Regions from separate parts of the Streptosporangium sandarakinum genome, predicted to be linked through region 1. Evidence: predicted binding sites of a transcription regulator. Region 1 holds the regulator's gene; each other region holds the start of a gene.
What was found. The regulator LexA, encoded in region 1, represses DNA repair genes until DNA is damaged. The targets are predictions, from matches to a motif close to TCGAACANNTGTTCGA.
Positions count from the first base shown of each region.

Region 2: the regulator LexA is predicted to act here: its motif matches at 3,694-3,709, upstream of recA (recombinase RecA).
Region 3: the regulator LexA is predicted to act here: its motif matches at 2,619-2,634, upstream of ruvC (crossover junction endodeoxyribonuclease RuvC).

Region 1 is NZ_CP192034.1:6,139,643-6,149,826, reverse strand. Features, by position in the region: gene ACQP10_RS28365 (cytochrome P450) at 1-1,122, shown strand, start outside; gene ACQP10_RS28360 (hypothetical protein) at 1,155-2,660, opposite strand; gene leuS (leucine--tRNA ligase) at 3,512-5,998, shown strand; gene lexA (transcriptional repressor LexA) at 6,210-6,914, opposite strand; gene ACQP10_RS28345 (hypothetical protein) at 7,127-7,405, shown strand; gene nrdR (transcriptional regulator NrdR) at 7,827-8,288, shown strand; gene ACQP10_RS28335 (vitamin B12-dependent ribonucleotide reductase) at 8,380-10,184, shown strand, end outside.
Region 2 is NZ_CP192034.1:2,079,658-2,089,841, reverse strand. Features, by position in the region: gene rny (ribonuclease Y) at 1-1,430, opposite strand, end outside; gene recX (recombination regulator RecX) at 1,751-2,479, opposite strand; gene recA (recombinase RecA) at 2,494-3,585, opposite strand; gene ACQP10_RS09800 (DUF3046 domain-containing protein) at 3,816-4,010, opposite strand; gene ACQP10_RS09795 (ATP-dependent helicase) at 4,145-8,887, shown strand; gene ACQP10_RS09790 (ROK family transcriptional regulator) at 9,038-10,184, opposite strand, start outside.
Region 3 is NZ_CP192034.1:5,226,473-5,236,656, forward strand. Features, by position in the region: gene yajC (preprotein translocase subunit YajC) at 1-66, opposite strand, end outside; gene ruvB (Holliday junction branch migration DNA helicase RuvB) at 296-1,360, opposite strand; gene ruvA (Holliday junction branch migration protein RuvA) at 1,375-1,995, opposite strand; gene ruvC (crossover junction endodeoxyribonuclease RuvC) at 1,992-2,585, opposite strand; gene ACQP10_RS24465 (GNAT family N-acetyltransferase) at 2,744-3,901, opposite strand; gene ACQP10_RS24470 (cation:proton antiporter) at 3,972-5,351, opposite strand; gene ACQP10_RS24475 (YebC/PmpR family DNA-binding transcriptional regulator) at 5,708-6,460, opposite strand; gene pdxT (pyridoxal 5'-phosphate synthase glutaminase subunit PdxT) at 6,464-7,054, opposite strand; gene ACQP10_RS24485 (MFS transporter) at 7,201-8,418, opposite strand; gene ACQP10_RS24490 (MarR family winged helix-turn-helix transcriptional regulator) at 8,532-8,948, opposite strand; gene ACQP10_RS24495 (alkaline phosphatase D family protein) at 9,063-10,184, opposite strand, start outside.

The DNA.
Region 1 (10,184 bases):
GAGGTCTCCTTCGCGCCGCGCGGTCTCGGCTACTACGCGCTGGTCAAGCACGCCGACATCCTGGAGGCCAGCCGTACGCCCGAGGTCTTCTGCTCGGGGGACGGCGGGGCCACCAACATCCCGGACATGCCGCCGGAGTTCACCGAGTACTTCGGGTCCATGATCAACATGGACGACCCGCGGCACGCCCGGCTCCGCCGGATCGTCTCCCGGGCGTTCACCCCCAAGATGATCAAACAGTTCGAGGTCGACGTCGAGGCGGCCGCCGAGCGGATCGTGGACGACCTGATCGCCACCGGTCCGGGCTGCGACTTCGTCACCGAGGTCGCGGCCAAGCTCCCACTGAAGATCATCTGCGACATGATGGGCATCCCGGAGGACCGGTACGGCTTCGTCTTCGACCGCTCGAACGTGATCCTCGGAGGCTTCGACCCCGAGTACGGCGGCGGCGACGCGACATCGGTCGCCGAGAAGCTGCTCACCGCCGGGATGGAACTGCAGCAGCTCGTCCAGGACCTCGCCGCCTCGCGGGTCGAACAGCCCACCGGAGACCTCACCTCGTCGCTGGTCAACGCCAACATCGACGGCGAGAAGCTCACCGCGCAGGAGCTCGGTTCGTTCTTCATCCTGCTGGTCGTGGCCGGCAACGAGACCACCCGCAACGCCATCTCGCACGGCCTGCGCCTGCTCACCCGCAACCCCGACCAGCGCGCCCTGCTCCTCGCGGACCTCGACGGCCGCCTGCCCGGCGCGATGGAGGAGATCGTCCGCCTGGCCTCGCCGGTGAACTTCATGCGCCGGAAGGTGACGCGGGACCACGAGATGAACGGCCACCTCTACCGCGAGGGGGAGAAGGTGGTCCTTTACTACTGGGCGGCCAACCGCGACGAGAGCGTCTTCGCCGACCCGCTCCGCTTCGACATCACCCGCAGTCCCAACCCGCACGTGGGCTTCGGCGGGCCGGGCCCGCACTTCTGCCTCGGCGCCCACCTGGCCCGCCGCGAGATCACCGTGATGTTCCGCGAGCTGCTGCGCCGGGTGCCGAACATCGAGGGCGGCAGGCCCGAGCGCCTCTACTCCAGCTTCATCAACGGCATCAAGCACATGACCTGCGAGTTCTGACCCTGAAGACCCCGGGGGCCGGGGTCTTCAGGTCACGAGGCCGCGGGCTTGATCGACTTGAACACGGTGTTGATGTCGGGCAGCAGTTCCTTCTTGCTGTCCGGCACCGACATGTAGACGACCGAGGGCAGCTGGGCCCCGGTGTTCACGACCGCCACCACCACGGTGGTCTTCGTCTCCCCGGCGGTGATCTCGTAGGCGGCGAGCTGCGCCGGGTGCCCGCCGACCTTCAGCGTCTGCTGGGCGGTCTTGCGGGCGGTGTTGCCCTGGGGGAAGAACTTGCCGCGGGCTGCCGAGGCCACCGCGTTGATCACCGGGGCGAGCCTGCCCTCGACGTACTTGCTCTTCATCCGGGCCGAGAGCGGCCCGGACATCACCTGGGCGAACTGCGGCTTGCCCGCCGCGTCGGAGCCGGCGGGGACGTACTGGCGGGTGTCGAAGCCGTAGGAGGTCTGTACGGCCGGCCGCTGGTCCAGCCGCCAGGGGCCGCCGAGCCTGGGCACGCTGATCGCGGCGCCCTGGTCGACCAGGGCGCCGGAGACCGGGGACGCCTTGCCGGGGAAGCGCGGCAGGCGAGGCACCGAACCGCTCTTGGCGGGGTCCTTCGCGGCGGACGAGGGCTTGGTCTGCGGGGCGGCGGTCTCGTCCTCCTTGCCGGAGGCGAGCGGCCCGGCCAGGAACGCCCAGAGCACGACGCCGACCAGCGCGATCACGGCGGAGCCGGCGAGCGCGTAGATCCAGATCGGCCTGCCGCGGTCCTCAAGGTCGTCATCGTCGCCCATGGCCTGGTAGTTGTCACCGAAGACGGTGTCCCACAGCTCCTGCTGGCGCTCCGGCGGCGGGGTCTTCGGGCCGCTGATCTGGCCCGCCGTGACGAACGGCCGGTTGGGGTCGGAGGGGTCGCGGCTGAGGTGGCCGCCCGGCTGGCCTGGGCCCTGCCGGGGGTCGTGCTGAGGTCCGCCGTTGCCGCCGCCGGGGAAGGGGTGGCCGGGCCCGCCCTGACCGGGCATTCCCTGACCCGGCATTCCCTGCGGGGGCATTCCCTGGCCGGGGCCGTTCTGGCCGGGCGCGGGGTACGCCGGGGCCTCCGGCGGGGCGCCCGCCGCCTGGGGTCCGTTTCCCGCCGGGCCGCCGTCCGGGGACGGGCGGAAGGGGTCGCGGGTGCCGAACGGGTCGGGGTTGGACCGCGGGTCGCGGTTGAAAGGATCGTTGAAAGGATCAGGGTTGGACCGCGGGTCGCGGTTGAACGGGTCGGCGTCGGTGAGAGGGTCCCGCCGGCCGAAGGGGTCGGGGTTCGCGCCCGGAGGGTTGGTCGCCGAGGGGGAGTAGGCGGGCATCGCCGCGGTCGCGCCCGGCTCGGTGTGCCAGCCGGTGCCGGAGGGCTGGGATGCGGCGTCCCAGCCGCCGCTCTCGCCGGAGCCGTCCCGGGACGGGGGGCCGGTCCGCCACGGCTCGCCGCCCGAGGGGGAGCCGGGAGCCTGCGGGTCGGCCGGGGGTTGTGCGCCGAATGCCTGCTGCCAGGAGCCGCTGCCGGGCACGCCGGTCCGCCAGGAGTCGCCGCCGGGCTGCGAGCCGCCGTCCTGGCCGCCGGGCTGCCGCGCGTCCGGGGCCTGCCGGCCGGAGGACTGCGGGCCGGGGGCTGCTGGCGGAAGACGTCGTCGCCCTGCGCCATCGCGGCCTGCCAGCCGTTGCCGGGCGAGGTCTGCCCGGAGCCGCCGGCCTGGGAGACGTCCTGCGGGCGGGGCAGCCGCGGTCCGGTGCCGAGGGGGTCGTCCGCCCAGCTGGGAGGGTCGGCCGGCTGCGGCCATGCCGGGGGCAGGCTCGACTGGCTGGACTGCTCCGAAGCCATTGCTTCCGTACCTCCTGCGCGGGCGCCCGAATTGTGGGTATTGGGCATGGTCTCATGCGGGGCGGGATGGTTCCCAGGGAAACGGGAGAATCCTCCCCGGAACTGAAGGCCGGTGGGATCGGTCGGCGGGTCCTGCAACGGCAGGCCGGCCTCGGAGGGGTCCGGGCCCTGCCCCGGCTCGACTGAGTGTGCCACGGTGAGAAGAGTAAACGGGCGAGGCAGGTGAGGCCGTAACGGACGCATCGCCATCGGATCTCGGCCCGCCCGTATCCAGCGGTCCGGTCCATTGTGCCGGACCACGATCCCGGATGCCGGCGTTTCGCCGTGGACGAAGGTTCTCCGGGCCATGAACACGGCTTGCGAACTGCGATAGTCTTGACGTATGCGTGCCGCGGCCCTGCTGCTTACCGGGCCGCACCGGCCTTCCCGGGGCTAGACGCCCTGCCGGTGCGGCTGCCCTTCGCGTGAGCGCGAAGGGTTTTTCTATTGGGCCGGATGGGTCAGATCACCTACGCATACGTATACCGAGGGAAGATTGACGTGAGCGAGCGAGCCGACATCCAGAGCGACGAGCAGCACTACGACCCGCAGGCACTGCAGGCCAAGTGGCAGCGGCGGTGGGAGGAACTGCAGCCCTTCCGCGCCGACGACGACCCGGCCGACACCCGCGAGCGGCGTTACGTGCTCGACATGTTCCCCTACCCCTCGGGCGACCTGCACATGGGCCACGCCGAGGCGTTCGCCATCGGTGACGTGGTGGCGCGCTACTGGCTGCAGCGCGGCCACAACGTGATGCACCCCATCGGCTGGGACTCCTTCGGCCTGCCCGCCGAGAACGCCGCGATCAAGCGGAACGCCCACCCGGCCGAGTGGACCTACGCCAACATCGACACCCAGGCGAACTCCTTCAAGCGCTACGGGATCTCCTTCGACTGGTCTCGCCGCCTGCACACCAGCGACCCCGAGTACTACCGCTGGACCCAGTGGCTGTTCACCCGCTTCTTCGAGCGCGGCCTGGCCTACCGCAAGGGCGGCCTGGTCAACTGGTGCCCCGCCGACCAGACCGTGCTGGCCAACGAGCAGGTCAAGGACGGCCGGTGCGAGCGGTGCGGCGCCGAGGTGGTCCGCCGTGAGCTGACCCAGTGGTACTTCAAGATCACCGACTACGCCGACCGGCTGCTGGACGACATGACCCAGCTGGAGGGCGAGTGGCCCGAGCGCGTGCTGACCATGCAGCGCAACTGGATCGGCCGGTCCGAGGGCGCCGACGTCGACTTCGCGATCGAGGGCCGCGACGAGCCGGTCACCGTCTACACCACCCGCCCCGACACCCTGTACGGCGCGACCTTCTTCGTGGTCGCCCCGGACGCCCCGCTGGCCGAGGAGATCGTCTCCGAGGAGCAGCGGGAGGCGTTCGAGGCGTACCGCGCCGAGGTGGCCAAGCTGTCGGACATCGACCGGCTGTCCACCGAGAAGGAGAAGACCGGCGTCTTCCTGGGCCGCCACGCGATCAACCCGGTCACCGGCGAGCGCATGCCGGTCTGGGCGGCCGACTACGTGCTGTCCGACTACGGCCACGGCGCCATCATGGCCGTTCCCGCGCACGACCAGCGTGACCTGGACTTCGCCCGGGCCTTCGACCTGCCGGTCCAGGTCGTCGTGCACACCGGCCTGGCCGACCCGGGTGAGACCGGCGTCGCCACCGCGGGGGAGGGCACCCTGGTCAACTCCGGCCCGCTGGACGGGCTGAGCAAGGCCGAGGCGATCAAGAAGATCATCGAGGTGCTGGCCGGGCGCGGCACCGGCCGGGCCGCGGTCAACTTCCGGCTGCGCGACTGGCTGCTGTCACGCCAGCGCTTCTGGGGCTGCCCGATCCCGATCATCCACTGCCCGGACTGCGGCGAGGTGCCGGTCCCGGACGACCAGCTGCCGGTCACCCTGCCCGACATGCGCGGCGAGGCCCTGGCGCCCAAGGGCGTCTCCCCGCTGGCCTCGGCCGACGACTGGGTCACGGTCGCCTGTCCCAAGTGCGGCGGCTCCGCGCGGCGGGACACCGACACGATGGACACCTTCGTCGACTCCTCCTGGTACTTCCTGCGCTACGTGGACCCCTCCTACGAGGAGGGCCCGTTCGACGTGGAGAAGCTGCGTCTGTGGGGGCCGGTCGACCAGTACGTCGGCGGCGTCGAGCACGCGGTGCTGCACCTGCTGTACGCGCGGTTCTTCACCAAGGTCCTGCACGACATGGGCATGGTCGACTTCACCGAGCCCTTCCGGCGGCTGCTGAACCAGGGTCAGGTCATCAACCAGGGCAAGGCGATGTCGAAGTCGCTGGGCAACGGCGTCGACCTGGGCCAGCAGATCGACGCCTACGGCGTGGACGCCGTCCGGCTGACCGTGGTGTTCGCCGGTCCGCCGGAGGACGACATCGACTGGGCCGACGTCTCCCCGGCCGCGTCGCAGAAGTTCCTGGCCCGGGCGTTCCGCGTCATGGCCGAGGCCGGCGCGGCCTCTGCCCCCGGCGCCGACGTCTCCACCGGTGACCTGGAGCTGCGCCGGTTCACCCACCGGACCGTCGACGAGGTGACCAAGCTGGCCGAGTCCCACCGCTTCAACGTCGCGGTGGCCCGCCTGATGGAGCTGACGAGCGCGGCCCGCCGCGCCATCGACGCCGGTCCCGGCGCCGCCGACCCGGCGGTCCGCGAGGCGGCCGAGGCGCTGGCGGTCATGCTGTCGCTGGTCGCGCCGTACACCGCCGAGGAGGGTTGGGAGCGGCTGGGCCGCTCCGCGTCGGTGGCCAGGGCGGGCTGGCCGGTGGTCGACCCGGCACTGCTGGTCCAGGAGTCGGTCACCTGCGTGGTGCAGGTCGCGGGCAAGGTCCGCGACCGGCTGGAGGTCTCCCCGGAGATCTCCGAGGCCGAGCTGGAGGCGCTGGCGCTGGCCTCGGACAAGGTCCGAGCCTTCCTGGACGGCGACCCGCGCAAGGTCATCGTCCGCGCGCCGAAGCTGGTCAACATCGTCCCCTGAGGCTCCGGGGCGTCCGTACGGCGGATGCCTCCATTCCGGGGACCGGCGGCCTGCGGGCCGGACGGTCCCCGGCCGGCCCGGGCTCGCATCGAGCACGAAGGCGACCGGCGTGTGAAGCGGTCCCCGGGCGGCCGGACGCGTGTGAAGACGACCGGCACGTGAAAAGGAGCGGGCCCCGGTGGAGACCGGGGCCCGCTCTTCCGGGGAAGGGTCAGAGCTTGCGCAGCACCGCGACGACCTTGCCCAGGACGGTCGCCTCGTCGCCGGGGATCGGGTCGTAGTTCGGGTTGTGCGGGACCAGCCAGACGTGGCCGCCCTTGCGCTTGAAGGTCTTCACCGTGGCCTCGCCGTCGATCATCGCGGCGACCACGTCGCCGTTGTCGGCCACCGGCTGCTGGCGGACGACGACCCAGTCGCCGTCGGCGATGGCGGCCTCGATCATCGAGTCACCGGTCACCTGGAGCAGGAAGAGCGTGCCCTCGCCGACGAGCTGCTTGGGCAGGGCGAAGACGTCCTCGACGCTCTCCTCGGCGAGGATCGGGCCGCCGGCGGCGATCCGGCCGACGAGCGGGACATAGGCCGCGGTGGGGCGGCTGACGGTCTCCTGGGCGGCGTCCGGGTCCACCCACAGCACCGGCTCGCCGGGGAGGCGCACCTCGAGCGCGCGGGGACGGTGCGGGTCGCGGCGCAGGTAGCCCTTGCGCTGCAACGCCGTCAGCTGGTGCGACACGCTGGAGGTGCTGGTGAGCTGCACCGCCTCGCCGATCTCCCGCATGGACGGCGGATAACCGCGCTGCTGCACCGAGTCGCGGATGACCTCCAGGATCTTCCGCTGCCTGGGGGTGAGGCCGAGGGAGTCACGTCTGCGCACCGCCAGGTCGTTGACGGCCGAACCGTTCTCGTCGTGCTCGCTCATGCGATCTCCTTGCCTCCCGGTCTGTATTGCCCGTGTCGCACACAGCGACCGTACCGCCGTCGAAGATCATGTTCAAACAACTGTTCGAGTCTTCCTCGAAATGACCGACGGCGTGGTGTACAACATCGTACGGGAGTTCGATCGACATCGTGTTCGATTCACCGATCTTTCCTCGACGTGTGTTCGACCAGGTCGGAGGGGGTGGGGTCAATATGAAGACGACCGCGGCGGAGATGGCGGCGCGACGGTCCCGGCGGCGGCCCGGCCGCAGGCCCGGGCCGCCGGGGAACGTCCGATACCCTGGTGCGCCGGTCCGGCTCACCAGGCGGGGCAGGGCCGTCGTGCTGGCGGTCCTCACGCTCGTCACCCTGGGGGCGCTGTGGCTCGCTCCCCGTGTCGACGCGACCCTCGGGGTCGGCTATCCGGGGTGCGCCGACTCCTCGCGCGCCCCGGCCCCCGGCGACGCCGCGCCCTGGCGGGCGGCGCCGTGATCATCGCGATCGCCGCGGCGACGCGCCCCGGAGGGTGACGGCGCGCCCCGGCGCCCCGCCGGCCGCCGGGGCGCCAGGGCGCGACGGCGTCGTGGGTCGTGGGTCGTGAGGACGAAAAGGGGCAATGGGGGGTGTTACCACCGTGACCGGCGGGGCAGGAGGGGGAGACACGCCGAGGCGGCGCGCTGATCAGCGACTTCGGCGCGCGGGGTCCGGCTGACTTGCGTTCATGGTCCGACCCTCCTACCGTTGGACCACAACATCTAGTGGCTCCACCGGCGAAGCTCACCATAGATTGTGTTTTCGTTACCGCATTTCGACCTTTGGAAGATGTGCGCGAGCGCCCCTGCCATGGGATTTGCGGGACGCACGAGGCGAAACACAGGGTGCGGGGTCACGGCAGGCCAAGGAGGCGACCCGCGTGCACTGTCCGTTCTGTCGTCACCCTGACACGCGGGTCATCGACAGCCGGTCCACCGACGACGGCGGTGCCATCCGCCGCAGGCGCACGTGCCCCGAATGCGGCCGCAGGTTCACCACGCAGGAGACCGTCCTGCTCATGGTCAGCAAGCGCAGCGGGGTGACCGAGCCGTTCTTCCGGGACAAGGTGATCGCCGGAGTGCGGCGGGCCTGCCAGGGGCGTCCGGTGAGCGAGGACTCCCTCGCCCAGCTGGGCCAGCGGGTGGAGGAGAGCATCCGGGCGACGGGATCGGCCGAGATCGCGGCGCACGAGGTGGGGCTGGCGATCCTGGGCCCGCTGCGCGAGCTGGACGAGGTGGCGTATCTCCGGTTCGCCTCCGTCTACCGCGGCTTCGAGACCCTGGCCGACTTCGAGGCCGAGATCGAGCAGCTGCGCGCGGAACGCTCCGCCAAGCAGGACTGAATTCAAACCCCGGGCGCCGGGGGCCAGAGCGGCGCGTTGATGTGGTCCGACTCGTGGGTTCCGCGAAGCGGGGCCCCGGAAGGGGGAAGTCATGACGGAGACGGTCAGCGGTACGACCGCGGGCGGGGGCAAGCGGCTGCGCAAGGGGATGAAGATGAAGCGCATCTTCACCACCCCCGGGGTGCATCCCTACGACGAGGTGTCCTGGGAGCGCCGTGACGTCGTCATGACCAACTGGCGGGACGGCTCGATCAACTTCGAGCAGCGGGGCGTGGAGTTCCCCGAGTCCTGGTCGGTCAACGCCGCCAACATCGTGACCACCAAGTACTTCCGCGGCGCGGTGGGCACCCCGCAGCGCGAGTGGAGCCTCAAGCAGCTGGTCGACCGCGTGGTGGGCGTCTACACCAGGACCGCGGTGGAGAACGGCTACTTCGCCACCGACGAGGACGCCGAGATCTTCGACCACGAGCTCAAGCACGCCCTGGTCAACCAGGTCTTCAGCTTCAACTCGCCGGTGTGGTTCAACGTCGGCACCGCCTCGCCGCAGCAGGTGAGCGCCTGCTTCATCCTCGCCGTCGACGACACCATGGAGTCGATCCTCGACTGGTACAAGGAAGAGGGTGTGATCTTCAAGGGCGGTTCGGGCTCCGGCGTGAACCTCTCCCGGATCCGCTCCTCCAAGGAGCTGCTCTCCAGCGGCGGTACGGCCAGCGGCCCGGTCTCCTTCATGCGCGGCGCGGACGCCTCCGCGGGCACCATCAAGTCCGGCGGCGCGACCCGCCGCGCGGCCAAGATGGTCGTCCTGGACGTCGACCACCCCGACGTCGAGGAGTTCATCGAGACCAAGGCGCGCGAGGAGGACAAGGTCCGCGCGCTGCGCGACGCCGGGTTCGACATGGACCTGGGCGGCAAGGACATCGTCTCCGTCCAGTACCAGAACGCCAACAACTCGGTGCGCGTCTCCGACGAGTTCATGCGCGCGGTGGAGGACGGCGGCCGGTTCGGCCTGCGCGCCCGTCTCACCGGCGAGGTCATCGAGACGGTCGACGCCCGCGACCTGTTCCGCAAGATGGCCAAGGCCGCCTGGGAGTGCGCCGACCCGGGCGTCCAGTACGACGACACGATCAACGACTGGCACACCAGCCCCGAGACGGGCCGCATCACCGCCAGCAACCCGTGCTCGGAGTACCTCCACCTGGACAACTCCTCCTGCAACCTCGCCAGCATCAACCTGCTGAAGTTCCTGAAGGAAGACGACAGCTTCGACGTCGCGGCCTTCGTGAAGGTGACCGAGCTGGTCATCACCGCGATGGACGTCTCCATCACCTTCGCCGACTTCCCGACCGAGAAGATCGCCGAGACCACCCGCGCCTACCGCCAGCTCGGCATCGGCTACGCCAACCTCGGCGCGCTGCTCATGGCCACCGGCCACGCCTACGACTCCGAGGGCGGCCGGGCCATCGCCGGCGCCATCACCTCGCTGATGACCGGCGTCTCCTACCGCCGCAGCGCCGAGCTGGCCGGGGTCGTGGGACCGTACGACGGCTACGCCCGCAACACCGAGGCCCACAAGCGCGTCATGCGCAAGCACGCCGCGGCCAACGACGACCTGCGCACGCTGGAGGCCATGGACAAGGCCCTCCACGCCGAGGCGACCCGCCAGTGGGCCGAGTGCCTGAAGCTCGGCGAGAAGAACGGCTACCGCAACGCCCAGGCGTCGCTGCTGGCGCCCACCGGCACCATCGGCCTGATGATGGACTGCGACACCACCGGCATCGAGCCCGACCTCGCCCTGGTGAAGTTCAAGAAGCTCGTCGGCGGCGGTTCCATGCAGATCGTCAACCAGACGATCCCGCGGGCCCTGCGCCGTCTGGGCTACCAGGAGGAGCAGGTCGA
Region 2 (10,184 bases), 4.1 Mb from region 1:
ACCTTGTCGACGCCGTCGTAGGAGGTGGCGATCTCCTCCAGCCGCTCCAGCCGCTTGACGTACGCCTCCAGCGACTCGCGCCGGGCGCCCGGCCGGCCGCCGCTGATGGCGTCGGCCGCCTGGGTCAGCACCGCCTCGACGGTCTTGACCTCCACCTCGTTGTGGTGGGCCTCGATGGCGTGGACGACGTCCTCGTGCTCGCCGTACCGTCTGGCGATCTCCGCGCCGATGAGCGCGTGGCTGCCCTCGACCTCGTGGGTGAGGGCCTTGCCGATGTCGTGCAGGACGGTGCAGCGCTTGAGCAGCGTGGGGTCGAGCCGCAGCTCGGCGGCCATGATCCCGGCGATGTGGGCCGACTCGATGAGGTGGCCCAGCACGTTCTGGCCGTAGGAGGTGCGGTAGCGGAGCTGGCCGAGCAGGGTGACCAGTTCCGGGTGCATGTCGGTGAGGCCCAGCTCCACCAGGGCGTCCTCGCCGGCGCGTACGCACAGCTCCCGGACCTCCGCCTTGCTGCGCTCGTACGCCTCCTCGATCCGCTGGGGGTGGATGCGCCCGTCGAGCACGAGCTTCTCCAGGGTCAGCCGGGCGGTCTCCCGGCGGACCGGGTCGAAGCACGACAGGAGGACCGCCTCGGGCGTGTCGTCGATGATGAGGTTGACCCCGGTCGTCGTCTCGAAGGCTCGGATGTTGCGGCCCTCGCGGCCGATGATGCGGCCCTTCATCTCGTCGCCCGGCAGGTGCAGGACGCTGACGACGGACTCGGCGGTCTGCTCGGTGGCCACCCGCTGGACCGCCAGGGTGACGATCTTGGTGGCGCGCTTCTCGCCCTCCTTACGGGCGTCGCCCTCGATCTGCCGGATGATCAGGGCGGCCTCGCGCTTGGCCTGGTTCTCGATCTCCCGCACCAGCTCGGTCTTGGCCTCGTCGCCGGTGAGGCCGGCGACCCGCTCCAGGACGGCCCTGCGCTCCTCGGCGACCCGGTCCAGCTCCTCCCGGCGGGCGACCAGCTCGGTCTCGGTCTCGGCGAGCTTGCGGGCCCGCTCGGCCTGGCGCCTCGCCTCCTCGTCCAGGCGCTGCTCCCGCTCGGCCAGCCGGTTCTCCCGGCGCTCCAGGTCGGAGCGGAGCTCCTTGATCTCGTACTTCAGGCCCCGGCTCTCCGCCTCGGCCTCCTTGCGCAACTCCGCGGCCGCCTCGACGGCCAGCTCGGACCTGCGCAGGATCTCCCCCGCGTCGTTCTCCGCCTTGGCGCGGATGTCGGCGGCCTCCCGCCGGGCGGCCTCCAGTTCGGTCTGAACCTCGGCCATCTGCGCGGGAGAAGGGCCTATCGGCCCGCCACCGGTACGGCGCAGCAACACGATCAGCGCGACTATCGTCACCACCGAAAGAACCGCGACGGCCCCGGTCAGTATGACGACCACAATCGGATCCATGCGCGCCCCGCCCTCCTCGCGTCGCGGATATCAAGCATGCGAGGGGTCACACGCACGGCACGGAGAAGTCAGGCGGTGTCGTCACCGTGGCAGGTGCCGACCGAGGGTCCGCTCCACACCGGCTGATCACGCCGGCGCATTGTCCGCCCTCATCCGCCGCATTTGTTCGCCCGTAATCAACCGTTATGACAATCCGCGCTGCGCGGAGTAACTCCTCACTGTCGTCGAGGCTAAGCGGCAAACAGGTAACGGGCAAGCAAAGGCACACCATGAACCGGAGGGCTCACCAAAGGGATGACCAAGGAACCCGGAACGGAGGGCTATTCGAAGGGATGATCGAGATCGTCGGGGAAGGCCTGGCCGTCCGACTCCTCGTTCTCCAGGGCTTCGCGGACCACGCGGAACGCCAGCCCCGGGCCGTATCCCTTACGGGCGAGCATGCCCGCCAGCCTGCGGGTCCGGACGGCACGATCCAGACCCCGGGTGGCGGAGAGCTTGCGCGCCACCAGCCTGCGGGCGGTCTCCTCCTCCTGCTCGGGGTCGAGCTGTTCCACGGCCTCCTTCACCGTGTCCTCGTCGACCCCGCGGTGCCGGAGCTCCGAGGCGAGCGCCCTGCGGGCCAGCCCCCGCCCGGTGTGGCGCGAGCTCACCCAGGCGGCGGCGAACGCCTCGTCATCGATGAGCCCGACCTCGGAGAACCGTTCGAGCACCGCCTCGGCCGCCTCGTCCGGCACGTCGCGCTTGCGCAACGCCTCGGCGAGCTGCGCCCGGGTGCGCGGCCCCATGGTCAGCAGCCGCAGGCAGATGGCACGCGCCACCGCCTGCGGGTCGGCGTCGGGTCCCTGGCTCGCCGGGGAACCCTCGACCGGCCCGTCCGGGAGTCGTCCGTCGGGGGCGCCCCGGGAACGCCTCCCTCCGCGCCGGCCCTCGCGCCTTCCCCCCTTCCGGGAGGGGCCCGAGGGCTCGGGCACGTCAGGCCAGGCGCCCCAGTCCCGCGGTCCGGCCTGGCCGGCCGGACCGGAGTCGGGCCCCGTCGGTCCCGTCGTCATCGACCGGTCCCGGATCAGACGTCACCCGGCTTGGGGGTCGCCTTGGAACCCCGGCCGGACGCGGCGGGAGCGGGAGCGGGAGCGGCGGGCGGGGCGGCCGGGCTGTCGAGGCGCGGGCCGATGCCGAGCTTCTCCTTGATCTTCTTCTCGATCTCGTTGGCCATGTCGGGGTGGTTCCGCAGGAAGTTGCGGGCGTTCTCCTTGCCCTGGCCGAGCTGGTCGCCCTCGTAGGTGTACCAGGCGCCGGACTTGCGGACGAAGCCGTGCTCGACACCCATGTCGATCAGACCGCCCTCGCGGGAGATGCCGACGCCGTAGAGGATGTCGAAGTCGGCCACGCGGAAGGGCGGGGCCATCTTGTTCTTGACGACCTTCACCCGGGTGCGGTTGCCGACCGCCTCCGTGCCGTCCTTGAGCGTCTCGATGCGGCGGATGTCGAGACGGACCGAGGCGTAGAACTTCAGCGCCTTTCCACCGGTCGTGGTCTCGGGCGAGCCGAACATGACGCCGATCTTCTCGCGGAGCTGGTTGATGAAGATCGCCGTGGTGCCGGTGCTGTTGAGCGCGCCGGCCACCTTGCGCAGGGCCTGGGACATCAGGCGCGCCTGGAGGCCGACGTGGCTGTCGCCCATCTCGCCCTCGATCTCGGCCTTGGGCACCAGGGCCGCGACCGAGTCGATGACCAGCAGGTCGACCGCGCCGGACCGGATCAGCATGTCGGCGATCTCCAGCGCCTGCTCACCGGTGTCGGGCTGGGAGACGAGCAGCGCGTCGGTGTCGACGCCCAGCTTCTTGGCGTACTCGGGGTCGAGGGCGTGCTCGGCGTCGATGAACGCCGCGATGCCCCCGGCCTTCTGGGCGTTGGCCACCGCGTGCAGGGCGACCGTGGTCTTACCCGAGGACTCGGGACCGTAGATCTCGATGATGCGGCCGCGCGGGAACCCGCCGATGCCGAGGGCGACGTCGAGCGCGATGGAGCTGGTCGGGATCACTTCGATGGGCGCCCGCGCCTCGTCGCCGAGACGCATGACGGAGCCCTTGCCGAACTGCCGCTCGATCTGGGCGAGAGCGGTCTCGAGCGCCTTCTCGCGGTCGTTAGCTGCCATGGGAGCCCCCCTGGAGGGTCACGGGATGAATCGGTTGCCAGAAAGCTACGGGGTGCGACCGACATTTTCTGGAAGAGCACGCCATCGATGGCGGCGTGTCCAATATAGCCGAACGATTGTTCGATCGAGGTTCGACGCCCCCGTCCGTCCCACGGCGCCCCGCGTCGCGGAGCGGACCGGCGCGGACCGGCGGCTCAGCGCCAGCCGACGGCTCAGCACCAGCCGGCGGCTCAGCGCAGACCGGCGGCGACGTCGGACACCTTGCACACGGCCCGCCAGACGTCCTTGGCGGCGACGCCCTCGGCCAGCGCCTGGTTCACCGTCCTGCCGTCCAGGTCGGCGATGACGTAGTCGCGGGCCCACGACTCGGCGTAGGCGTCACCGAAGTGGAGTCTCATCCGGTTCCAGAAGTCCGACAGGCGCATGGCTCCAGTGTGACCCCTCCCCACGATGCTCGTGACCGGACGCCCCGGAGGCGGTGCTCCGGGCGGGCGGTTCTGTCGGTGGCGGAGGGCAGTATGGATCCGTGACCGGCTCAGCGCTCGACCACTTCGGCCCGATGACCAGGGAATGGTTCGCCGGCGCCTTCGCCGCGCCCACCGCCGCCCAGGAGGGGGCGTGGGCCTCGATCGCCCGCGGGGACAACACCCTCGTCGTCGCGCCCACCGGTTCCGGCAAGACACTGGCGGCGTTCCTGTGGTCGCTCGACCGGCTGGCCGCCGAGCGCGCGGCCGAGGCCGGCGGCGCGGACGGCGGGCCGGGCTCCGCGCCCCCGCCCGGCGGGACCGCGCGGGGCGCCCGCGACTCCGGCGACCGGCGGGGCACGCGGGGCTCCGGCGGGTCCCGTGGGCGCACGCGCGAGGACGGTGAGGCCGCCCGGCGCTGCCGGGTGCTCTACGTGTCGCCGCTCAAGGCGCTGGCGGTCGACGTCGAGCGCAACCTCCGGGCGCCGCTGACCGGGCTGCGTCAGACCGCCCGGCGGCTCGGGCTGCCGGCGCCGGAGATCTCCGTGGCGATCCGGTCGGGCGACACCTCACCGGAGGAACGGCGCCGGTTCGCGGCCAGGCCCGCCGACATCCTCATCACCACCCCCGAGTCGCTGTTCCTGCTGCTGACCAGCCAGGCCCGCGAGGCGCTGCGCGGGGTGGAGACGGTCATCGTCGACGAGGTGCACGCGGTGGCGGGCACCAAGCGCGGCGCCCACCTGGCCCTCACCCTGGAGCGGCTCGACGCGCTGCTCCCCGCCCCCGCGCAGCGCGTCGGCCTGTCGGCGACCGTGCGCCCGGTGAGCGAGGTCGCCGAGTTCCTCGGCGGTCCCCGCCCGGCCGTCGTGGTGCAGCCCCCCTCGGAGAAGGAGATCGAGATCGAGGTCGTCGTCCCGGTCGAGGACATGACCGAGCTCGACTCCGCCCCGGCGCGGCCGTCCTCCGGTGACGGCGACGGACCCGGCGGAGGTCCCGGCGACGGCGCCGGCGACGATCTCGGCGACGACCGCTGGCTCACCGAGCCGCCCGCCCGGCGGTCCATCTGGCCGCACGTCGAGGAGCGGCTGTTCGACCTGATCGGCGCCCACCGCTCGACGATCGTGTTCGCCAACTCCCGGCGGCTGGCCGAGCGGCTCTGCACCCGGCTCAACGAGCTGGCCTGGGAGCGGCGGCCCGACGACACCGGCGGCACGGGGGAGGCCGGCTCCCCGCCGCCCGCCTCGTCCGCCGCCCCGGCGGAGATGATGGCGCAGGCGGGCGCGTCCAAGGGCGTGGTCCCGGAGATCGTCCGGGCCCACCACGGGTCGGTGTCGAAGCAGGAGCGCGCGGCGATCGAGGACGCCCTCAAGTCCGGGCGGCTGCCCGCCGTCGTCGCGACCTCCAGCCTGGAGCTCGGCATCGACATGGGCGCGGTCGACCTGGTCGCCTGCGTGGAGTCGCCGCCGAGCGTCTCCAGCGGCCTGCAGCGGATCGGCCGGGCCGGTCACCGGGTGGGGGCGGTCTCCCGCGGCGTGATCTTCCCCAAGTACCGCGGTGACCTGGTGCAGACGGCGGTGGTGGCCGAGCGGATGTGCGCCGGGGAGATCGAGGAGCTGCGTTACCCCCGCAACCCGCTCGACGTGCTCGCCCAGCAGATCGTGGCGATGACGGCGCTCGACGAGTGGACGGTGGACGACCTGGAGGCCCTGGTACGGCGGGCCGCGCCGTACCGGACGCTGCCCCGCGGCGCCCTGGAGGCGACGCTCGACATGCTCGCCGGGCGCTACCCGAGCGAGGAGTTCGCCGAGCTGCGCCCGCGGATCGTCTGGGACCGCGTCACGGGCGTCCTGCGGGGCCGGCCGGGAGCGCAGCGGCTGGCCGTGACCAACGGCGGCACGATCCCCGACCGGGGGCTGTTCGGCGTGTTCCTGGCCGGGGAGAAGTCCTCGCGGGTGGGCGAGCTGGACGAGGAGATGGTCTACGAGTCGCGGGTGGGCGACGTGTTCGTGCTGGGCGCGACGTCCTGGCGGATCGAGGACATCACGGCCGACCGGGTCCTGGTCTCCCCCGCGCCCGGCCGGCCGGGCAAGCTGCCGTTCTGGCACGGTGACAGCGCGGGGCGCCCGGCCGAGCTGGGCCGGGCGATCGGCGCCTTCCTCCGCGAGGTGTCCGCCTCGGGAGGCGGGGCGCCGGAGCGGATCCGGGCGGCCGGGTTCGACGGGTTCGCCGCGGCCAACCTCCTGTCCTACCTCGCCGAGCAGCGGGAGGCCACGGGTTACGTCCCCGACGACCGGACGCTGGTGGTCGAGCGGTTCCACGACGAGCTGGGCGACTGGCGCGTCGTGCTGCACTCGCCGTACGGCGCGCGGGTGCACGCGCCGTGGGCCCTGGCGATCGGGCGGCGGCTGCGCGAGCGCTACGGCGTCGACGTCCAGGCGATCCACTCCGACGACGGGATCGTGCTGCGCATCCCGGACACGCTCTCCGACCCCCCGTCCGACGTCGCGGTCTTCGACGCCGAGGAGATCGAGCGGATCGTCACCGAGGAGCTCGGCGGCTCGGCGCTGTTCGCCGCGCGCTTCCGGGAGTGCGCGGGGCGGTCCCTGCTGCTGCCGCGCCGCACGCCCGGCAGGCGCACCCCGCTGTGGCAGCAGCGGCAGCGGGCCTCGCACCTGCTGGCCGTGGCGAGCCGCTACGCCTCGTTCCCGGTCGTGCTGGAGACGATGCGCGAGTGCCTGCAGGACGTCTTCGACGTGCCGGGCCTGGTCCGGCTCATGCGCGACATCGCGGCGCGGCGGGTGCGGCTGGTCGAGGTGGAGACCTCCCAGGCGTCGCCGTTCGCCGCGTCGCTGCTGTTCAACTATGTCGGCGCGTTCATGTACGAGGGCGACGCCCCGCTGGCCGAGCGCCGCGCCCAGGCGCTGGCGCTCGACACGACCCTGCTGGCCGAGCTGCTGGGCCAGGCCGACCTGCGCGAGCTGCTCGACCCCGACGTCATCGCCGACACCGAGCGCGAGCTGGCGCGGCTCGACCGGCCGCTGCGCGACGCCGAGGACCTCGCCGACCTGCTGCGCTCGCACGGCCCGCTGCTCGCCGAGGACGTCGGCCTGCGCGGGGGCGACCCGGCGTGGCTGGCCGGCCTGGAGGAGGCCCGGCGGGCGATCAGGGTGCGGATCGCCGGTCAGGAGCGGTGGGCGGCGATCGAGGACGCCTCCCGGCTGCGCGACGCGCTCGGCGTGCCGCTGCCGGTCGGCGTGCCGCAGGCGTTCCTGGAGCCGGTGGACGACCCGCTGGGCGATCTGGTCGCCCGGCACGCCCGCACCCGCGCCCCGTTCGCGGCGGCCACGGCCGCGGCGCGGTTCGGCCTGGGGCAGGCGGTCGTCACCGACGCGCTGCGCCGCCTGGCCGCGGCGGGCCGGGTGGTGAGCGGGGAGTTCCGGCCCGGCGGCCGGGGCGAGGAGTGGTGCGACGCCGGGGTGCTGCGGCTGCTGCGCCGCAGGTCGCTGGCCCGGCTCCGCAAGGAGGTCGAGCCGGTCTCCCCCGAGACGCTCGCGGCCTTCGCCCCCGCCTGGCACGGCGTCACCGGCGCCTCCCGGGGGAGCAGGCCGCCGATCGACGCGCTGGTGGGTGCGATCGAGCAGCTCCAGGGCGCGGCGGTGCCCGCCTCCGCGCTGGAGACGCTGGTCCTGCCCTCCCGGGTGCCGGGATACGACCCGTCGCTGCTGGACGAGCTGACCTCCTCGGGCGAGGTCGTCTGGGCCGGTCAGGGATCGCTGCCGGGCGCGGACGGCTGGGTGGCGCTGTACTTCGCCGACACCGCGCCCCTGCTGATGCCCGAGCCACTGGAGATCACCATGACCCCGCTGCACGAGGCGGTCCTGTCCGCCCTCGGTGGCGGGGGCGCGCTGTTCTTCCGCGAGTTGGGCGCCCGCGCCGGCGCGCTCCTCGCGTCCGGCCCGTCCCCGGACGACGTGGTGCTCACGGCCGCGGTGTGGGACCTCGTGTGGGCGGGCCGGATCACCGGTGACACGCTGGCGCCGCTGCGCGCCACCCTCGGCACCGGACGCCCGGCGCACCGCCCGGCCACCACCCGCAGGCGGCGGCCGGTGCTGCCCAGCCGCAGCGGCCCGCCGACCGTGAGCGGGCGCTGGTGGCTGCTGCCGGAGCCCGCGGGGGACGCCACCCAGCGGGCGCACGCCCAGGCCGAGACGCTGCTGGAGCGGCACGGCGTGGTGACCCGGGGCGCGGTGGCCGCCGAGCGGCTGCCCGGCGGGTTCGCCGCCGTCTACCAGGTCCTGCGCGCGTTCGAGGAGAGCGGCCGCTGCCGCCGGGGCTACTTCGTCGAGGGCCTGGGCGGGGCGCAGTTCGCCCTGCCGGGCGCCGTGGACCGCATGCGCGCCGCGGCGAGCCCGCTCCGGCCCGCCGAGCCGGCCCCCGACCTCTGGAGCACCCGGAAGCCCGTGGCGGACGTGCCACGGGCGGTGGTGCTGGCCGCCGCCGACCCGGCCAACCCGTACGGCGCCGCCCTGCCGTGGCCCTCCCATCCCGGGGAGGTGTCCCACAAGCCGGGCCGCAAGGCGGGCTCCCTGGTGGTGCTCGTCGACGGGCATCTGGTGCTCTACGTCGAGCGCGGCGGCAAGACCCTGCTGTCCTTCGCCGGCGGTGAGCGGCTGCGGCCCGCCGTGGACGCCCTGGCGCTGGCGGTGCGCGACGGCGCCCTCGGGAAGCTGACCGTGGAGCGCGCGGACGGCTCGGCCGTGGGCGACTCCCCCCTGGCCGCCGCGCTGGAGGCCGCCGGGTTCCATCCGACCCCGCGCGGCCTGCGCCTGCGCGCCTGACCGGAGACCGCCGTACGGTTCCGGGAGCACCCGCTCGCGGGCCCGGCCGGAGCCGGTCAGACGGTTCCGGGAACCACCCGCGCGCGGATCCTGCCGGGGCCGGTCAGACGGTTCCGGGAACCACCCGCGCGCGGGCCCGGCCGGGGCCGGTCAGACGGTTTCGGAGAAGACCTGCTCGCGGGCCTGGCCGAGGGCCGAGACCAGAGCCCCGCGCAGCACGGGGTTGCCCTCGACCCGTGAGACCACGACCCGCGGCCGGCTCGGGCAGATCCTGGCCACCGCCTCCTCGACCCTGGCCGCGAGCGTGGGGCCGCCGGCGCGGCCGACGTCGCCGCTGAGCACGACCAGGCCGGGGTCCAGCACCACCGAGACCGCCGCCACGCCGACGGCCAGCCGGCCGGCCAGCTCGACGAGGAAGTCCTCCGCGCCCTCCTCGACGGCCGCGCGGACGTGGTCGCCCAGGGACGCGGACACGTCGGAGAGAGTGACCCCGCGCGAGCCGTTCGCGGAACCCGCCGCGTCGGCGCCGCCGATCCCGGCCCCTGGGACCGGCACGGAGAGCGGTACGGAGACCGGCGCGCGGCCGGAGCCGATGCCGTGCGCGCCGGCCAGGCCGCGCACGGCGTCCCCGCCGACCAGGCGCTGGAAGGAGCCCGACTGCGGCTCGTGCACGTCGGTGGGGAGCGGCTCCCCCGGCACCGGGAGCCAGCCGATCTCGCCCGCGCCGCCGGTGAAGCCCCGGTGCAGCCGCCCTCCGAGCATGACCCCGAGTCCCTGGCCGACCCCGGCCCAGACGAGCACGAAGTCGTCCAGTCCCGCGGCGGCGCCGTGGACGTGCTCGGCCAGCGCGGCGAGGTTGACGTCGTTCTCTATCCGCACGGGGACGTCGAGGGCGTCGCGAAGTCCGGCGAGCACCCCCACGTGCCAGGACGGCAGGTCGAAGGAGAAGCGGACGTCGCCGGTGGCCGGGTCGACGACGCCGCGGGTGCCGATCACGAAGGCGCGCAGCCGGGAGCGGGTGATGCCGGCCGACGCGCAGACCTTGTCGACGGCGCCGCAGACCAGGCGGACCGGGTCGTCGTGGCCGTTGGGGTCCACCGACACCTCGGCCACGGTCTCGCCGGTGATGTCGGCCACCGCCGCGCTGACCCGGCCGGGCTGGACGTCCAGCCCGGCGGCGTACGCGCACGACGGCACGAGGCCGTAGAGGGCGGCGTTGGGGCCGCGCCCGCCCGCCTGCTCGCCGACCACCGCGACGAGCCCGCGCTCTTCCAGTCGGGCCAGCAGCTGCCCCGCG
Region 3 (10,184 bases), 910 kb from region 1:
GAAGTAGAACACCACGACCATCAGAACGATCATGATGAGGCTTGAGTAACCGCTGTTGCCGCCCATGGGGCCGCTCCTTACGCTTCAGAATTGACCGGCGTGGCGCCGGACGTCGTATACGGGCACGCCGCTCAGCACGTCAGCCTACACAGCCAGCCAAGCCACGGAGTTTAGGCGAGCTGTTAGGAGCGCGGCAACGAACCCACGAACGGACTCGGGGGGAAGTTCCCATTTCGATATCGTTGTCATCGATCTGTGATTGACCCCGCGGGTCTTCCCCTTTTGAAATCCAACGTCACGCGGGGCCGGAGTCATCCCCGAGATCGACGGGCACCTGGGCGCCGAAGGCGTCCGGCGGCGGGGTCAACCCCAGGTGGATCCACGCGGCGGCGGTCGCCACCCGGCCCCGGGGGGTGCGGGCCAGCAGCCCCTGGCGCACCAGGAACGGCTCGGCCACCACCTCCACCGTCTCGGGCTCCTCGCCGACCGCGACCGCGAGGGTGGACAGGCCGACCGGGCCGCCGCCGAACTTGCCCAGCAGCGCCGACAGGACCGCCCGGTCGAGCCGGTCGAGCCCCTCGGCGTCGACCTCGTAGAGGTTCAGCGCCGCCGCGGCGACGTCACGGGTGACGACGCCGTCGGACCGCACCTCGGCGAAGTCGCGGACCCGGCGCAGCAGGCGGTTGGCGATGCGGGGCGTGCCGCGCGAACGGCCGGCGATCTCGCGGGCGGCGTCGCCGGGCAGCTCCAGGCCGAGCAGCGTCGCCGAGCGGTGCAGCACCCGCTCCAGCTCGCCGGCGTCGTAGAAGTCCATGTGGGCGACGAACCCGAACCGGTCGCGCAGCGGCGCGGGCAGCAGGCCGGCCCTGGTGGTGGCGCCGACCAGGGTGAACGGGGCGACCTCCAGCGGGATCGCGGTGGCGCCGGGCCCCTTGCCCACCACGATGTCGACCCGGAAGTCCTCCATCGCGAGGTAGAGCATCTCCTCGGCGGGGCGGGCCATCCGGTGGATCTCGTCGATGAACAGCACCTCGCCCTCCGACAGCGTGGAGAGGATGGCCGCGAGGTCGCCGGCCCGCTCCAGCGCCGGTCCGGAGGTGATCCGGATGGGCGCCGACAGCTCGGTGGCGATGATCAGGGCGAGGGTGGTCTTGCCGAGGCCGGGGCCGCCGCTCATCAGCACGTGGTCGGGCGGCCGGTTGCGCCGCAGCGCGCTCTGCAGCACCAGCGACAGCTGCTCGCGCACCCGCGCCTGGCCGATGAACTCCTCCAGCCGCTTGGGCCGCAGCGCGGCCTCGACCAGCCGCTCGTCACCCTCGGCGTCGGCGTCGGCCGAGACCAGATCCCGCTCGAAGCTCACGGCGTCTCCCCCCCTCACCGCACGCTCAGCACGCGCAGCGCGGCCTTGAGCAGCGCCGCGACCTGGGGCGAGCGGCCCTGGGCCGTCTCGGCGTCGGCCTGGGGGGCGACGGCCGCGACGGCCTCGTCGGCGTCCTTGGCCGAGTATCCCAGGCCGACCAGGCCGGAGTGGACCTGCTCGCGCCAGACGGGGGCGGCCGAGCCGCCGTTGAGGGCGGCGCTGACGGCCTCCTCGGGGGTGCCGAGCTTGTCCTTGAGATCGACGATGATCCGCTGGGCGCCCTTGGGGCCCACCCCGGGGACCCGGGTCAGCGCCTTGACGTCGGCGGCGGCCACGGCCACCCGCAGCGCGTTGGGCGTGTGCACGGCGAGCATCGCCAGGGCGACCTTGGGGCCGACCCCGCTGGCGGTCTGGAGCAGCTCGAAGATCCTGCGCTCGTCGTCGTCGGCGAAGCCGTACAGCGTGAGGGACTCCTCGCGCACCACCAGCGAGGTGGCCAGCCGGGTCTCCTCCCCCACGCGCAGCGCCGCCAGCGTGCCGGGCGTGCAGTGCACCAGCACGCCGACGCCGCCGACCTCGACCACCGCTCCGTCGGGGGCGATCGCGGCCACCCGTCCTCGCACCGAGGCGATCACTTCGTCGTTCCTCTCGAGTATCCGGCGGGCCTGTTCCGCCCGCGGAAGTACGCGGCGGCCGTCACTCCGCCGCCGGCGCCGGTGGCCCGGGCGGCCGCCTCGGCCAGCCTGTTCTGGGCGCCGCCCCGCCAGATGTGGCAGATGGCCAGGGCGAGCGCGTCGGCGGCGTCGGCGGGCTTGGGCATGGCGTCGAGCCGCAGCAGCCTGGTCACCATGGTGCCGACCTGTCGTTTGTCGGCCGTGCCGCTGCCGGTGATCGCGGCCTTGACCTCCGACGGCGTGTGCAGCGCCACCGGCAGCCCCCGGCGGGAGGCGCACAGGATCGCCACCGCCGAGGCCTGGGCGGTGCCCATGACGGTGCGCAGGTTGTGCTGGGCGAAGACGCGCTCCACGGCCACCGCGTCGGGCCGGATCTCGTCGAGCCATTGCTCGATGCCGGCCTCGATCGCCACCAGCCGGGCCCCGATCTCGTCGTCGGCGGGGGTGCGCACCACCCCGACCTTGACCAGGCGGAGCGGCGCCCCGGGGCGCCCCTCGACCGCTCCGAGGCCGCACCGGGTCAGGCCCGGATCGACCCCCATCACCCGCAGTTCGGGCAACCGCACCGGCACGCCTTCCGCTCGCCGAACACCTGTTCGGTGCCCGACTCTACCGCCTGCGGGCACGGCGCGCACGGCCATCGCGCCGCCCGCGGGGCGGGCCCCGGAGCCTTCGCCGCCCCGGCCGTTCCGCCCGATGACCGGCGCGGTCAGAACGCGTCGGTCATGTACGGCCGGGCGTGGAAGGCGGCGTCGAGGGCGTCGTCGGCGTCCGCGGGTCCGGTGAGGATGCCCGCGCGGCGCAGGGTGGTGGTCGGCACGCCCGCGAACAGCGCGGAGAGGCCTCCGGCGGTGAGGGCGGGCGCCGACTTCGGGATGGCCCCGGCGGGCTGGGCCGTACCGGAGCCGCCGGAGACCGACAGGTGCCAGGGGCCGGAGGAGGCGGGCCGCTCGGGGTCGTCGACGTGGACCACGGCGTCGAGGGTGACGCCCGCCGGGAACCCGCGCCCGGCGACGGCCGCCGCCGGGTCCACCACGCGGAACATCCAGCGGGTCTGCGCGACCTCGTCGTTCACCCGTTCGCCGAGCAGCCAGAACACCGGGTCGTCGGGGGCGACGGCCGCGCGGACCTTCTTCGCGATGGAGGACGAGGAGCCGACCAGCGCCCACAGCGCCCGGGCCGTGGCCTCCGAGCCGGCGAGCAGATGGCTGACCGAGATGTCGTGGCCGTCCCAGCCGTAGGCCACGAAGCCGTCCTCGGCCAGGTAGACGAAGTCGCGGGTGCCCTCCAGCCACCGGCGCACGGCCGCCTCGCTCCGGCGGACCGGCCCGGAGGCGCGGGTGGCGGCGTGGACGCGGCCGATGACCTCGCCCAGCGCGCGGGCGTCGCCGGGGCCGGTACGGCGGAGCGGGACGTCGCCGGCGACGCGGATCGTGCGCAGCGCCTCGGTGGACAGCACGGCCCGGTGCAGGGCCCCGGCGTGCTCCCAGCCGAGCGAGCGGTAAAGGCGGGTGGTGGCGGGGTACAGCGCCGAGATCGGCAGCCCCAGGGCGGCGCAGCGGTCCAGGGCGGTCCGCATGATCTTCCGTCCGACGCCGCGGCCCCGGTCCTCGGGGGCGACGGTGACCGAGGCGATGCCGCCCATGGGCAGCGGCCTGCCGTGCCACCACTGGGTGAAGTCCTCGATGCGGGTCGTGGCGACGAGGCGGGCGCCGTCGAACGCCCCGAGGTATCTGCCGCCCTCGACGGCGGGCAGGGCGTTGCGCCGCCAGGTCTCCGCCTCGTCATCCGGGACGGGCCCGAAGGCGCGGACGCGGTTGTCCAGCGCCGCGTCGAGGTCACCGGCCGTCAGCTCACGTATTTCCACGGTCCCCCAACCTAGGGCGTACCCCCCGATGGGTGTGAACCGGCCCCGGACCGCCGCCCGCCGGGCGGGGTCAGGGGTGGCGGACCGGCTCGGCGTTCCCCGGGTCGCCGAGGCCTCCGCCGTCCCCGGCGGCTCCGTTCTCCCGGGTATCCCCGGCCTTCCCGGCATCCGGGGCGTCCCCGGTGTCCCCGTCGGCGGGGCGGTCCGCGTCGGCCCGGCCGCGCAGGCGGTCCAGGCGCGCCATCACCGGGGTCGCCGTGACGCCGTGCAGCACCAGGGAGGCCAGCACGGTGAAGGCCACCACCGCCCACAGCTCCTCCGCGGGTACGCCGAAGTCGGCCTGGCCGAGGGCGTAGGCGAGGTAGAACAGCGAGCCGATGCCCCGGATGCCGAAGAAGGCCAGCACGCCGCGCTCACGCGGTCCCGGCCGGCCGCCGAGCGTGGCGAGCCAACCGGTCAGCGGGCGGATCACCAGCAGCAGGAGCAGGCCGACCGCCGCCCCCCGCCAGGTGAGCGCGGCCAGGCCGCCGGTGATCACGAACCCGCCGAGCAGCAGGATCAGCCAGGCGGTGAACAGCCGCTCGATCTGCTCGATGAAACCGTGCAGGACGGCGTTGTAGCCGTGCGTGCGCTCGGCGGCCCTGATCGTGCACGCGGTCACGAACACCGCGATGAAGCCGTAGCCGTGCACCAGCTCGGTGAGGCCGTAGGCGAGGAAGGTCGCGGCCAGCGCCACGAAGCCGTCGCGGTGCTCGGCCAGCCGCAGGTCGGAGACCTGGGCGCGGAAGAACAGCCGGCCCAGCGCCTTGCCGGCCAGCAGGCCGGCCACGACGCCCGCCCCGCACCTGTAGAGCAGGTCCACCAGCGCCCAGTGCCCGGCCCATTCCAGGCCGCCGCCCGCCGACGCCAGCGCGATCGCGGCGAACACCAGGGGGAAGGCCAGGCCGTCGTTGAGCCCGGCCTCGGAGGTGAGGGTGAAGCGGACCTCGTCGTCGTCGGTCTCGGAGTCGACGGGCTGGCCGACCTGCACGTCGGAGGCGAGCACCGGGTCGGTCGGCGCGAGCACCGCGCCCAGCAGCAGCGCCGCGGCCCACGGCCAGCCCAGCAGGCCGTGGACGGCCAGGGTGACGGCGCCGACGGTCAGCGGGAGAGTCCAGCCCAGCAGCCGCCAGGTGGAGGTCCAGCGGCGCGGCTCGAAGGGCCGGTTGATCGCCAGCCCGGCGCCCATCAGCGAGATGAGGACGCAGATCTCGGTGGCGTGCTCCAGCAGCGCCCGGTGGGCCACCGGGTCGGGGTCGGGCAGGTCCAGGGGCAGGAGGTAGAGCAGCGCGCCGCCGATCAGGCAGGCCAGCGGCAGCGAGAAGGCACGCCGGTTGAGCAGGCGGGGCAGGATCGCCGCGAGCAGGGCGGCGACGCCGGCCACGGCGAAGATCAGATCAGGGTTCGGCATCGTACGGCGGCATATGCCCTCATTTATTTAGGCAAATCGCCGCTCATATTTTCCGGCGAACGTCACAAAAACCCCATGACTCCGTCTCTGGACGGCCGCCGGAAAGGTCTCCCGGGCGGGCGCCCGGAGGGTTCCGGGCAGGCGTCACCCGGGGTCGTCCCCGGGGCGCGGGCCGTACACAGGGTCCGTCCTCAGGGCGCGGGACCTCACCCGGGGTCGTCCCCGGGGCGCGGGGCCGGGCCGTACACGGGGTCCGTCTCCAGGGTGCGGGCCGTACACGGAAGGTCCCCGGGCAGCCGTACGCCCGCCTCCGCGGCACGGCGGGGCGGGCGTACGGCGAGACGGCGGGCGGCCGGTCAGGCCTCCAGCTTCTCCATGACCTCGTCGGAGACGTCGAAGTTGGCCCAGACGTTCTGCACGTCGTCGCTGTCCTCCAGGGCGTCGATCAGCCGGAAGACCTTGCGCGCGCCCTCCTCGTCGAGCGGGACGTTCATCGTCGGCAGGAAGCTCGACTCGGCCGAGTCGTAGTCGATCCCGGCGTCCTGCAGGGCCTTGCGGACCGGGACGAGGTCACCGGCCTCGGAGACGACCTCGAACTGGTCGCCCAGGTCGTTGACCTCCTCGGCGCCCGCGTCGAGGACCGCGACCAGCACGTCGTCCTCGGTGAGCGAGCCCTTGGGGACGAGCACGACACCCTTGCGGTTGAACATGTAGGACACCGAGCCGGGGTCGGCCAGGGAGCCGCCGTTGCGGGTCAGCGCCACGCGGACCTCGGAGGCGGCGCGGTTGCGGTTGTCGGTCAGACACTCGATCAGCACGGCGACACCACCGGGGGCGTAGCCCTCGTACATGATGGTCTGCCAGTCGGCGCCGCCTGCCTCCAGGCCGCCGCCGCGCTTGCGGGCGCGCTCGATGTTGTCCAGCGGGACCGAGCTCTTACGCGCCTTGGTGATGGCGTCGTACAGCGTCGGGTTGCCGTCCGGGTCGGGGCCGCCGGTCCGGGCCGCGACCTCGATGTTCTTGATGAGCTTGGCGAACAGCTTGCCGCGCTTGGAGTCGAGCGCGGCCTTCTTGTGCTTGGTCGTCGCCCATTTGGAGTGGCCGGACATCGACTAGAGCTCCCTCACCATCTCAACGAAGTATGAATGCACGTCGCAGCCCCCGGTGAGCTCCGGATGGAAGGACGTGGCCAGCAGAGGCCCCTGACGGACCGCGACGATCCTATCCCCAGCTTCGGCTCGGGCCAGCACGTCGACGTCGGAACCGACCGATTCCACCCAGGGGGCGCGGATGAAGATCGCCCGCAGCGGGCCCATGCCCGCGAAGTCGATGTCGGACTCGAAGGAGTCGACCTGGCGGCCGAAGGCGTTGCGCCGGACCACCATGTCGATGCCGCCGATGGTCTGCTGGCCCTCGACGCCGCCCTCGATCCGGTCGGCCAGCATGATCATGCCGGCGCAGGAGCCGTAGGCGGGCATGCCGTCCTTGATCCTCGCCCGGAGCGGCTCCAGCAGCTCGAAGGCGTCGGCGAGCTTCCACATCGTGGTGGACTCCCCTCCCGGGACGACCAGCGCGTCGACCGCCTCCAGCTCCTCGGGGCGCCGTACGGCCACGGCCTTGGCTCCCGCCTGCTCCAGGCAGCGCGCGTGCTCGCGGACGTCTCCCTGCAGGGCGAAGACACCGATCGTCGGGGCGATGGTCACCGGTGGTCCTTTCAAGGGGCTCGTGATGCGGTTCAAGCGTATGGCCACCCCGCGGACCGCCCCAAACCAGCCGGTCCCGCGGGGCGGGGACCGGCCGGGGTCAGGCGGCCGGGCGCGCGGCCCGCCGTACGGCCGGGCGGCCGGGGTCAGGCGGCCGACAGGTCGTGGGCGGCGTGGTCGGCGTCCACCCGCGCGAGGCTCGCCAGGTGGTGGCGCCTGCCGTACAGGAAGGCCACGCCGACCAGGCAGCAGACCGCGCCCAGGCAGTACGGCACGGGCGCGCCGATCTCCTCGCCCAGCTTGGTCACGACGTAGGGCGCGACGGCCCCGCCCATCCAGCGGACGAAGTTGTAGCCGGCCGAGGCGACGGGCCGGGGCGCGTCGGAGACCTCCATGGCGGCCTCGGTGAACACGGTGTTGTTCAGGCCGGCCGGGATGCCGCACAGCACGACGCAGACGACGACGCCGGGGCGCATGTCGACCGCGCTGAACAGGGCGATGCCCGCCTGCAGGACGGCCAGCGTCCCCAGGGACAGGTACAGCACCCGCACCGAGCCGATCCTGCGGCTCATGGCCGGGGCGGCGAAGACCGAGGCGAGCGCCACGAGGACGCCCCAGCCGAAGAACACCGCGCCGATGCCGTAGGCCGACATGCCGAGGATGAACGGGGTGAAGGCCAGGATGGTGAAGAAGGCGAAGTTGTAGAAGAACGCGGTGAAGGCGGTGGTGGACAGGCCGCCGTGGGCCAGGGCGCGCAGCGGGTCGCTGAGGCGGGTCTTCACCGCGGGCCGGGGTGTGCTCCTCAGCAGGACCGCGATGGAGACGAACCCGACGGTCATCAGGGTCGCGGTGCCGAAGAACGGGCCGCGCCAGTTCCAGTCGCCGAGGATGGCGCCGACCAGCGGGCCCATCGAGATGCCTAGGCCCAGGGCGGCCTCGTACAGGATGATGGCGGCCTCGGCGCCGCCGCTGGCCGCGCCGACGATGACCGCCAGGGCGGTGGCGACGAACAGGGCGTTGCCCAGGCCCCAGCCGGCGCGGAAGCCGATGAGCGCGCCGACGCTGTCCGAGGTGCCGGACAGGCCGGCGAAGACGACGACCAGGAACAGGCCGAGCAGCAGGGTGCGCTTACCTCCGATCCGGCTGGAGACCCAGCCGGTGACGAGCATCGCCACCGCGGTGACCAGGAAGTAGCTGGTGAACAGCAGGGAGACCTGGCTGGGTCCGGCGTTCAGGTTCTTGGCGATGGAGGGCAGGATCGGGTCGACCAGGCCGATGCCCATGAAGGCGACCACCGCGGCGAAGGCGGTGGCCCACACCGACATCGGCTGGCGGAGGATTCCGCCCGAACTCTGCGAGGACATGGGAGTGGCTCCTTGCGGGAAAAGCGGACCGGCCGGGGTGACGGCCGGTCGGGGATTCGGGATCGCTTTCAGGACGGCGGGGGGACGGCGGGACCGCGCTGGGCCCCGCGGTCTCACGCGTGGCCCAGCTTGGCCAGCGCGGGCAGGGCGGCGGCGACGGCGTCGCGTTCCTCCGGGGTGAGCAGGCCGAGCTGGGAGACGAGGTAGGAGACGCGGGCCCGGCGCACGGCCGCCAGGCGGGCGCGGCCCTCCTCGGTCAGCCCGACCGTGCGGACCCGGGCGTCGGAGGGGTCGGCGGAGCGGGTCACCAGGCCGGGTTCCTCCAGCCGGTTGATCTGCACCGTCATGGTGGGGAGCTGGACCCCGTGTTCCTCGGCCAGCTCCGTCATCCGGCGCGGGCCGCTCTCCAGCGACCCCAGCACGGCGTACTGCTGGCTGGTGATCGGCTGTCCCGCCGCCACGCGACGCAGGAGCAGCACCAGGTGGCGCAGCTCTTTGGAGAGGTTCTCCGCGAGTTCGTCCGTCGTCATGGTCAGCCAGTCTAACTTAGCCAGGCTAAGTATTATTCCGAAGGGAGGGCGGCACCCCGCCGGGACGCCGCCCTCCCCCGTTACCCCCACGCGGCCCCGCCGGGCCGCGGCCGGTCAGGGACGCCTGGTCTCGGCGTCCACGACCTCCTGGATCCGCTCGGCGTCCGACGGCTCGGCCCGCCTGGCCAGGGACGGGTCCAGCGGGCGCAGGTAGGTCTGCTGGACGCCCGGAACCCGGTCCTCCACGACGAAGGTCGCCCTGGTGTACGCCTCGGCCCCGGCCTCGGTCACCTTGGGCACCACCCTGAAGTCGGCGGTGAGCGCGCCCGGCTCGATCCGGGTGAGCACGTAGCCCCGCTGATTGTTGTAGAACTTCAGGTGCGGGTTGATCTTCAGGTACGGGTGGGTCGCGGGGTCGGAGTCCTTGCCGTCTCCGGTGGTGGAGATCGAGGTGGCGACCAGCTCGGAGCCGACCGTGCGGCCGGTGGGGTCGTCGTAGTCGAGCTTGAGGTCGCTGGCCCAGTGGGCGTGCACGTCGCCGGTGAGCACCACCGGATTGCGCACCCCGGCGTCCACCCAGCCCTGGGTGATCCGCCGGCGGGAGGCGACGTAGCCGTCCCAGGCGTCCTGGCTGGTGACCTTGAGCGGGCCGGCGTTGTTGTCGCGCTGGGCGAAGAAGACCTGCTGGCCGATGACGTCCCAGCGCGCCCGCGACCGGCGGAAGCCGTCGATCAGCCAGCGCTCCTGCTGCTCGCCGGTGATGGAGCGCGCCGGGTCGCTCGCCTCGGGGCAGGCGCTGTAGCCGTCGCCGCAGCCCTGGTCGTCACGGTACTGGCGGGTGTCGAGCATGTGGAAGGTGGCCAGCGCGCCCCAGCGGATCCGCCGGTAGAGCTGCATGTCGACGCCGCGCGGGACGGAGGTGCGGCGCAGCGGCATGTTCTCGTAGTAGGCGCGGAAGGCCGCCTCGCGCCGGGCGAGGAAGTTCGGCTGCGGGACCTCCGGCTTCTCCGGGATCTCGTCGGCCCAGTTGTTGTCCAGTTCGTGGTCGTCCCAGACCACCAGCCAGGGGGCGGCGGCGTGCGCGGCCTGCAGATCGGGATCGGTCTTGTACTGGGCGTGCCGCTGCCGGTAGTTCGCGAGCGTCTCGGTCTCGGGGCCCTCGTGGTCGCGGATGTTGCCGCCGGGGATGGTGTAGGTGTCGCGCGTGTACTCGTACTGGTAGTCGCCGAGGTGCAG